DNA from 2 places in the Pseudomonas sp. Z3-6 genome. Region 1 is predicted to be linked to the other one. Evidence: predicted binding sites of a transcription regulator. Region 1 holds the regulator's gene; the other holds the start of a gene.
What was found. The regulator sigma-54, encoded in region 1, starts transcription at its own class of promoters, with help from an activator protein. The targets are predictions, from matches to a motif close to ANTGGCATNNANNTTGCTNT.
Positions count from the first base shown of each region.

Region 2: a site for sigma-54 is predicted at 1,627-1,646, ahead of flgB (flagellar basal body rod protein FlgB). Genes of this name have one in related genera too.

Region 1 covers NZ_CP071644.1:5,871,293-5,875,669, forward strand. The annotation lists gene lptA (lipopolysaccharide transport periplasmic protein LptA) at 1-315, shown strand, start outside; gene lptB (LPS export ABC transporter ATP-binding protein) at 315-1,040, shown strand; gene J3P88_RS25565 (RNA polymerase factor sigma-54) at 1,205-2,698, shown strand; gene hpf (ribosome hibernation-promoting factor, HPF/YfiA family) at 2,776-3,084, shown strand; gene ptsN (PTS IIA-like nitrogen regulatory protein PtsN) at 3,097-3,561, shown strand; gene rapZ (RNase adapter RapZ) at 3,564-4,377, shown strand, end outside.
Region 2 covers NZ_CP071644.1:1,691,103-1,695,479, reverse strand. The annotation lists gene flgD (flagellar hook assembly protein FlgD) at 1-715, opposite strand, end outside; gene flgC (flagellar basal body rod protein FlgC) at 731-1,174, opposite strand; gene flgB (flagellar basal body rod protein FlgB) at 1,178-1,585, opposite strand; gene cheR (protein-glutamate O-methyltransferase CheR) at 1,938-2,765, opposite strand; gene J3P88_RS07695 (chemotaxis protein CheV) at 2,824-3,750, opposite strand; gene flgA (flagellar basal body P-ring formation chaperone FlgA) at 3,829-4,377, shown strand, end outside.

The DNA.
Region 1 (4,377 bases):
GATATCGACGTGGTGACCTCGGTGGGCAACCTGGCCTATTTCGAGCAGATGCAAACCGCGGGCGACACCAAGCCGGTACAAGGCTACGGCGTTACCATCCAATATCACGCCTCCCAGGATCGCGTGGTCCTGATCGACCGCGCCAAGGTCGTCGACAAGGACAACAACGTCACCCAAGGCGAGAAAATCGTCTACGACACCAACAAGAAACTCGCCAGCGCCGGTCGCGCCACCGGCAGCAAGGTGACCGAGCAGCGTCCGCGGATCGACATGGTGATCCAGCCTAAAAAGAAAACCGAGCAGAAGGCCCAGTAATGGCAACTCTGAAAGCTCAGCACTTGGCCAAGAGCTACAAGAGCCGTCAAGTCGTGCGTGATGTCAGCCTGTCCATCGACAGCGGCCAGATCGTCGGCCTGCTCGGCCCCAATGGCGCGGGCAAGACTACTTGCTTCTATATGATCGTCGGCCTGGTCCAGGCCGATCAGGGTCGCGTACTGATCGACGACCTGGATGTCAGCCACCAGCCGATGCACGGCCGCGCGAAGGCCGGTATCGGCTATTTGCCGCAAGAAGCGTCGATCTTCCGCAAACTGTCGGTGGCCGACAACATCATGGCGATCCTCGAGACCCGCAAGGAACTCGACAAGGCCGGCCGTCGCCAGGAGCTGGAAAGCCTGTTACAGGAATTCCACATCAGCCACATTCGCGACAACCTGGGCATGAGCCTGTCTGGTGGCGAACGGCGTCGCGTGGAAATCGCCCGCGCCCTGGCCACCGCGCCGAAATTCATCCTGCTCGACGAACCGTTCGCCGGCGTGGACCCGATCTCGGTGGGGGACATCAAGCAGATCATCCATCACCTCAAGGCCAAGGGCATCGGCGTACTGATCACCGACCACAACGTGCGCGAGACGCTGGATATCTGCGAAACCGCCTACATTGTCAATGACGGCCAGTTGATCGCCGAAGGTGACTCCGCTGCGATCCTGGCCAACGACCTGGTCAAGGAAGTGTACCTGGGCCATGAGTTCCGCCTGTAAGCACACGTGTCTGGCGAATTGCCCGGGCGTCGTTTAATTTTATTATGGCGACGCTCTAGGCAAACACTTCAGTTTCAGGCATATAATTTGCTTAAGTTTGGCGCTCCGGCGCCCTGTAGTGGATGGCGCATGTGCGCCGGCGAATAAGGTGTTAAGCCCCTGCCATGAAACCATCGCTAGTCTTGAGAATGGGCCAGCAGCTGACGATGACACCGCAGCTGCAACAGGCCATCCGCCTGCTCCAATTGTCGACCCTGGACCTGCAACAGGAAATCCAGGAGGCCCTGGAGTCCAATCCGATGCTCGAACGCCAGGAAGAAGGCGACGACTTCGATAACACCGATCCGCTGGCCGACAACGTCGAGCAGAAGACCAATACCGAGATCCCGGAACCGTCCTACCAGGAAGCCGCCCCGACGGTGGACAACCTCGAGGAAGGCGAATGGAACGAACGCATTCCCAACGAGCTGCCCGTGGACACGGCCTGGGAAGACGTCTACCAGACCAGCGCCAGCAACCTGCCAAGCAGCGATGACGACGAGTGGGACTTCACCACCCGCACCTCTGCCGGCGAGAGCCTGCAAAGCCACTTGTTGTGGCAACTGAACCTGGCGCCGATGTCCGACACCGATCGCCTGATCGCCGTGACCCTGATCGATTGCATCAACAACCAGGGCTACCTGGACGAGACCCTCGAGGAGATCCTCGAAGCCTTCGACCCCGAGCTCGACATCGAGCTGGACGAGATCGAAGCCGTCCTCCATCGCATCCAGCAGTTCGAGCCGGCCGGCATCGGCGCTCGCAACCTGGGCGAGTGCCTGTTGCTGCAATTGCGCCAGTTGTCCGCCAAGACACCGTGGCTGGCCGAAGCCAAGCGACTGGTCACCGATTTCATCGACCTGCTGGGCGGTCGCGACTACAGCCAACTGATGCGCCGCATGAAGCTCAAGGAAGATGAGCTGCGCCAGGTCATCGAGCTGGTGCAGAGCCTCAACCCGCGCCCCGGCTCGCAGATCGAATCCACCGAGCCTGAGTACGTGGTGCCCGACGTGATCGTGCGCAAGCACAATGATCGCTGGCTGGTGGAGCTCAACCAGGAATCGGTGCCCAAGCTGCGCGTCAACGCCCAGTACGCTGGCTTCGTCAAGCGTGCCGACACCAGCGCCGACAACACCTTCATGCGCAATCAGCTGCAGGAAGCCCGCTGGTTCATCAAGAGCCTGCAAAGCCGCAACGAAACATTGATGAAAGTTGCCACCCAGATCGTCGAGCATCAGCGCGGCTTCCTGGAGTACGGCGATGAAGCGATGAAACCGTTGGTCCTGCATGACATTGCCGAAGCCGTGGGCATGCACGAATCGACGATTTCCCGGGTGACCACCCAGAAATTCATGCATACCCCCCGGGGCATCTATGAATTGAAATACTTTTTCTCCAGCCACGTCAGCACCTCCGAAGGCGGCGAATGCTCGTCCACGGCCATCCGCGCGATCATCAAAAAACTGGTGGCTGCGGAAAATCAGAAAAAGCCGTTGAGTGACAGCAAGATCGCTGGTTTACTGGAGGCACAAGGCATTCAGGTGGCCCGCCGTACCGTCGCCAAGTACCGTGAATCCCTCGGGATCGCGCCTTCGAGCGAGCGCAAGCGGTTGATGTAACAAGGCCACGCCACAGCGTTCCAGTGGCAGGCATTTCTGCCTGCCGCTTTATGCACTGGCAACGAAGGAGAAGCTGTATGCAAGTCAACATCAGTGGACACCAACTGGAAGTGACCGAACCCCTGCGCACCTACATCGGCGAAAAACTCGACCGATTGGAGAGGCATTTCGACAAGATCACCAACGTGCAGGTCACGATGAACGTCGAGAAGCTGCTGCAGAAAATCGAAGCCACGCTGCATATTCCCGGCGGAGAAGTGGTTGCCAACGCAGAGCACACAGACATGTATGCCGCGATTGACCTGCTGACCGACAAGCTGGATCGCCAACTCAAAAAGCATAAGGAAAAGACCCAGAGCCTCCTCCAGGGCGCTACCGGTCGTTAACCCCCCCAATCCATGATCCGACTAGAAACCATCCTGACCCCCGGCCGTTCCCAAGTGAACGCGCCGGGCGGCAGTAAAAAGAAAGCCCTCGAACAAATTGCCAACCTGATCCACCGCGAGGTGCCTGATCTGGTGATGCAGGACGTCTTCGAGGCCCTGGTTGCCCGTGAAAAACTCGGTTCCACCGGTTTTGGCAACGGCATCGCCATTCCTCACTGCCGTCTCAAGGGGTGTGCCGCGCCGATCAGCGCATTGTTGCACCTTGATACCCCCATAGATTTCGACGCCATCGACGGCGCCCCGGTCGACCTGCTGTTTGTATTGCTGGTTCCGGAAGCGGCGACCGATGCGCACCTCGAGCTGCTGCGCCAGATTGCCAGCATGCTGGACCGCAAGGAAGTGCGCGAAAAACTGCGCAGCGCACCGAGTAACGAAGCTTTGTACCAGGTGGTCCTGGACGAGCAGAACGGTCATTAAACATGCGCATGATCATCGTCAGTGGCCGCTCCGGCTCCGGTAAAAGCACGGCCCTCAACGTGCTTGAGGACAGCGGCTACTATTGCATCGACAACCTGCCCGCCGGCCTGCTGCCGGAACTGGCCGAGCGCGCCCTGATCCACACGGAACTGGCGCAGTCGCTGGTGGCGGTGTCCATCGATGCGCGCAACCTGCCGAGCCACCTGTCGCGCTTCCCTGAACTGCTCGAGGAAGTGCGCAGCCGGCATATCCAGTGCGATGTGTTGTACCTGGATGCCGATGAGGAGACGCTGCTCAAGCGCTTTTCCGAAACCCGCCGGCGCCACCCCCTGAGCAACGCCAACCGCTCCCTGGCCGAAGCCATCGAGGATGAAAGCCAACTGCTGGGGCCGATTGCCGACCTGGCCGACCTGAAGGTCAACACCACGCACCTGAACCTGTATCAGCTACGTGACACGATCAAGCTGCGCCTGCTGAACCAACCGGAGCCGGGCACGGCGTTCCTGGTGGAGTCGTTCGGTTTCAAGCGTGGCATGCCGGTGGACGCCGACCTGGTGTTCGATGTGCGCTGCCTGCCCAACCCCTATTGGAAGCCGGAATTGCGCGAGCAGTCCGGGCTTGACCAACCGGTGATCGACTACCTGGCCGCACAGCCGGACGTCGAGGAAATGTACCAGGACATCTCCAGCTACCTGCTCAAATGGCTACCCCGCTTTGCCGCGAGCAATCGCGCCTACGTCACGATTGCCATCGGCTGTACCGGCGGTCATCACCGCTCCGTCTACCTGACCGAACGCCTGGGTCAGCTCCTGCAAC
Region 2 (4,377 bases), 2.8 Mb from region 1:
CAATAGTTTGTACTTTGGACAGGGCAATGCTGCCCAGCCCGGCCAGGTTGAGCATCAGCTCACCGCCCGTCTGGCTGATCGTCACGCTGCTGACCGTGGCCGGCAGGTTGGTGATCAACGACGTGGCCTTGCCATCGATGGTGGTCGAGGCCGCGAAGGTGTACGTGCCCGACTCGACCGTCGCGCCCGCGTCGTTCTTGCCATCCCAGATGAAGGCGGAGTTGCCGGCCTTCTGGCTGCCCAGGTCGATAGTGCGGACGGTCTTGCCATCCTTGTCCATGATCTTGACCGAGAGGGAAGACACTGCCGCCGGTACCACCACCGTGCCGTTGAGGCTCTTGGAGGTGTCGACCACGGCCTTGTCACCGGGCGCGATCACCGAGCGACCGACCAGGGACGAAGCCTGCAACGCCTGGGACGAGTTGTAATTGCCAGCGATGCCGCTGACGGTGTCGTTGAGCGTGGTGATGCCTTCCAGGCTGCTGAATTGCGCCAGTTGGGCAACGAATTCACCGTTGTCCTGTGGCTCCAGCGGGTTCTGGTTTTTCAATTGGGTAACGAGCAGTTGCAGGAACGCATCCTTGCCCAATTCCTGGTTGCCGCTCGCCGCATTGGTCGCCGCGCCCAGGCCATCGGTCGTGGTGTTGGTCTTGACCGAGGAGTTGGCCAGAATCTCGTTGAGGCTCAAACCGCCTGTTGTACTGGTGACGCTCATATGAATCGCCCCTTATCACTGACCGAGGGTCAGGACCTTCTGCATCATGGTTTTGGCGGTGTTCATCATTTCGACGTTGGTCTGGAACGAACGACTGGCGGAAATCATGTCGGCCATTTCTTCGACGACGTTGACGTTCGGGTAGTAGACATAACCCTTGGCGTCCGCGGCCGGATGGTTTGGCTCATAACGTGCTTCGAGGTTGCTCTGGTCTTCGACCACGCCAAGCACTTGCACGCCCTGCCCCGCCGCGTCCTGGTCCTGGAACAGCGAGTCGCTGCCGCCGGACTGGCCGCCCTGGAACATGGTGGCGAACACCGGGTGGCGGGCGCGGTAGGTCTGGTCGATGCTCGACGAAACGGTCTCGGCGTTGGCGATATTACTGGCGACGGTGTTCAGGCGAGTGGTCTGGGCACTCATGGCACTGCCGGCGATGTTGAAAACGCTCGCGATCGACATGGCTTACTCTCCACGCAGGGCCGATACCAGCCCTTTGAATTTACTGTTGAGCAGGGTGAAGCTGGCCTGGAAGTTCACGGAGTTTTCCGCGTAGTTGGACTGTTCCAGTTGAGCGTCCACGGTGTTCTGGTCGATCGACGGCTGCATCGGCGTGCGATACATCAGCGATTCGTCGCCGCTGCCCACGCCTTCGGCTTCGATATGACGGTTGTTGGTCATGTTCAAGGCGAAGTGGCCGTTCTTGGTCTTCTCGTTCTGCTCGGCGAGCACCTTGGAGAAGTCCAGGTCACGCGCCTTGTAGTTCGGGGTATCGGCGTTGGCGATGTTGTTGGCCAGGACTTCGGCACGCTGGGCGCGGAAGCTCAGGGCCTGTTCGTGGATACCGAGCGCTTTATCGAAGCTGATACTCATGTCGGAAACCTTTGGGTGACCAGAATGTACGTACGATGGCTTTAGCAAGCGTCGTGCCACTTTCAGAAACCCCGTAAACCGGGGCTTTGCGGGGATCGGCAAAGCGGCAATGCCAGAAAAGCGGCAATCGGCTTCCGCTGGCTGCCGCTTTTCTGCCGCTTTCGCCACATGCATGCATCCCATTGTGGGAGCGAGCCTGCTCGCGAAGGCGGTGTGTCAGTGACTGTTATCTTGACTGACACACCGCTTTCGCGAGCAAGCCCGCTCCCACAGGGGACTGTGGTGGATTAGAGAAAACCGGCAGGCAAAAAAAACGGGAACCCATGGGGCTCCCGTTCTTTTACAAAGCCAATCACTTCGCCTGGTAGATGATCCCCGGGCTGCACTGGACCATCTGGTAATGATCCGGCAAACCGTTCAACGCCTCGGAGGCGCCGAGGAACAGGTAGCCACCCGGCTTGAGCGTGCCATGGATACGCAGCAGGATGTCTTTCTTCACTTCGGCGGAGAAGTAGATCAACACGTTGCGGCAGAACACGATGTCGAACTTGCCCAGGCTGGCGTAGCTGTCCAGCAGGTTGAACGAACGGAACTCGACCCGGCTCTTGATCGGCGCCTTGACCACCCACTTGCCCGGCCCTTTCGGGTCGAAGTAGCGTTGCAGGCGGTCCGGCGACAGGCCACGGCCGATGGCCAGGCTGTCGTACTCGCCGGTCTTGCAGTTATTGAGCATGGTGCCGGACAGGTCGGTGGCAACGATCTGCACGCCACCTTTCAGCTGGCCCAAGTTGGTCCGCTCGAACTCATCGATCGACATCGACAACGAATAGGGTTCCTGGCCCGACGAACAGGCCGCCGACCAGATCCGCAGGCGCTGGCCCGGGCTGGCCTTGATGGCCGCCGGCAGCACTTTGTTCTTCAGCACCTCGAATGGATAGGTGTCACGAAACCACAGGGTTTCGTTGGTGGTCATCGCGTCCACCACCATCTCGCGCAAGCCGCTGCGCGGTTGGGTCTGGATACGCTGCACCAGCTCGCCCAATGACTTGAGGCCCTGTTGCTCCATCAATTTATTGAGACGGCTCGACACCAGGTACTGCTTGTTTTCACCAAGCAGGATGCCACAGGCTTTTTCCAGGAAGACCCGGAACTGTTCGAAATCCAAATTACCCGTAGACAAGATACCGCCTCTTTCATCGTGTTGACTTGCCGGGCGCACAACGCACCCGACCTCTACTTTATTCTGCTGCCTTGATCCGATCGACGACCCGGGACGCCAGGTCATCGGGGCGGAATTTCGCCAGGAAATCGTCGGCACCGACCTTCTTGACCATCGCCTGGTTGAAAACACCGGACAACGAAGTATGCAAGATGATGTGCAGCTTTTGCATACGCGGGTCGCTGCGGATTTCCGAAGTCAGGGTGTACCCGTCCATCTCCGGCATCTCGATGTCGGAGATCATCATCAGGAACTCTTCCTCGGGCTTCTTGCCCTCGTCGACCAGCTTGCGCAGGTAATCCAGCGCCTGTCGCCCGTCGTTCAACGCCACCACATCGACGCCGACCGTTTGCAGGCAACGAGTGACCTGCTTGCGGGCCACCGAAGAATCGTCGACGGTCAGCACCCGCAGCGAAATCGCCTTGTGCTGGGTCTCGGCGTCCACCACGCCCGCGGAGATCGCTTCCGGCGTGGGTGCCACTTCGGCGAGGATTTTCTCCACGTCGATGATTTCCACCAACTGGTTATCGACCCGTGTCACCGCCGTCAGGTAGTGATCGCGACCGGTGCCCTTGGGCGGCGGATGGATCTCTTCCCAGTTCATGTTGACGATGCGTTCCACCGAGCGCACCAGGAAACCCTGGGTCTTGGTGTTGTACTCGGTGATGATCACAAACGGATTGCTCTGGTCCAGCAGCCGACCGGAACCGGTCGCCATCGCCAGGTCGAGAATCGGGATGGTCGCACCCCGGATATTGGCCACACCGCACACGACGGGGCTGGACTTGGGCATCAGGGTCAGCTTGGGGCATTGCAGCACCTCGCGGACCTTGAATACGTTGATCCCATACATTTGTTGGCCGTCGAGACGGAACAACAACAGCTCCAGGCGATTCTGACCGACCAGCTGAGTGCGCTGGTTTACCGAATCCATTACTCCCGCCATGCCCTGACTCCTACCTAACGCTAATGTGTCCGACGCGCATTCATCACTAAACGGCACGGGGCTTGCTATTGAACCGGCATGAACGCACAAACGACATTTTCTCGACGCCTGACCACTCACTGCCGCCACTGGCTCGGTGCACTGTTGGCTGCCTGCCTGTTCACCTCGGGCGGTCCTGCCCTTGCGGCGGTTCCGGTTACCTTGCCTGATCTCCTTATCGGCGTCACTCAGGGCTTTCTTGAATTCACCGTAGAAGACTATCTGGCAACCAGTCAAACCGAAGGTCGTTACGAAATCGAAGTCAACCAGCTCGACCCGCGCCTGCGCATGCCCATGTGTGACAAGGAATTGACTGCTTCCCTGGAGAGCCCGGCCCGGCCCCTGGGTCGCGTCACGGTGAAGGTCCGTTGTGACAGCGCCGCGCCCTGGACGGTGTTCGTGCCCGCTCAAGTGCGCCTGTTCCGGGAAATTGTCACCACCACCCGTCCGCTCAAGCGGGCCGGGATCGTCGAGCCCCAGGACGTCATGTTGCGCGAGCGCGACATCAGCCAGATCACCCAGGGTTTCCTGACCTCGGTCGATCAGGCCGTCGGGCAGAAACTTGTCCGACCAATGGTCGCCGACCAA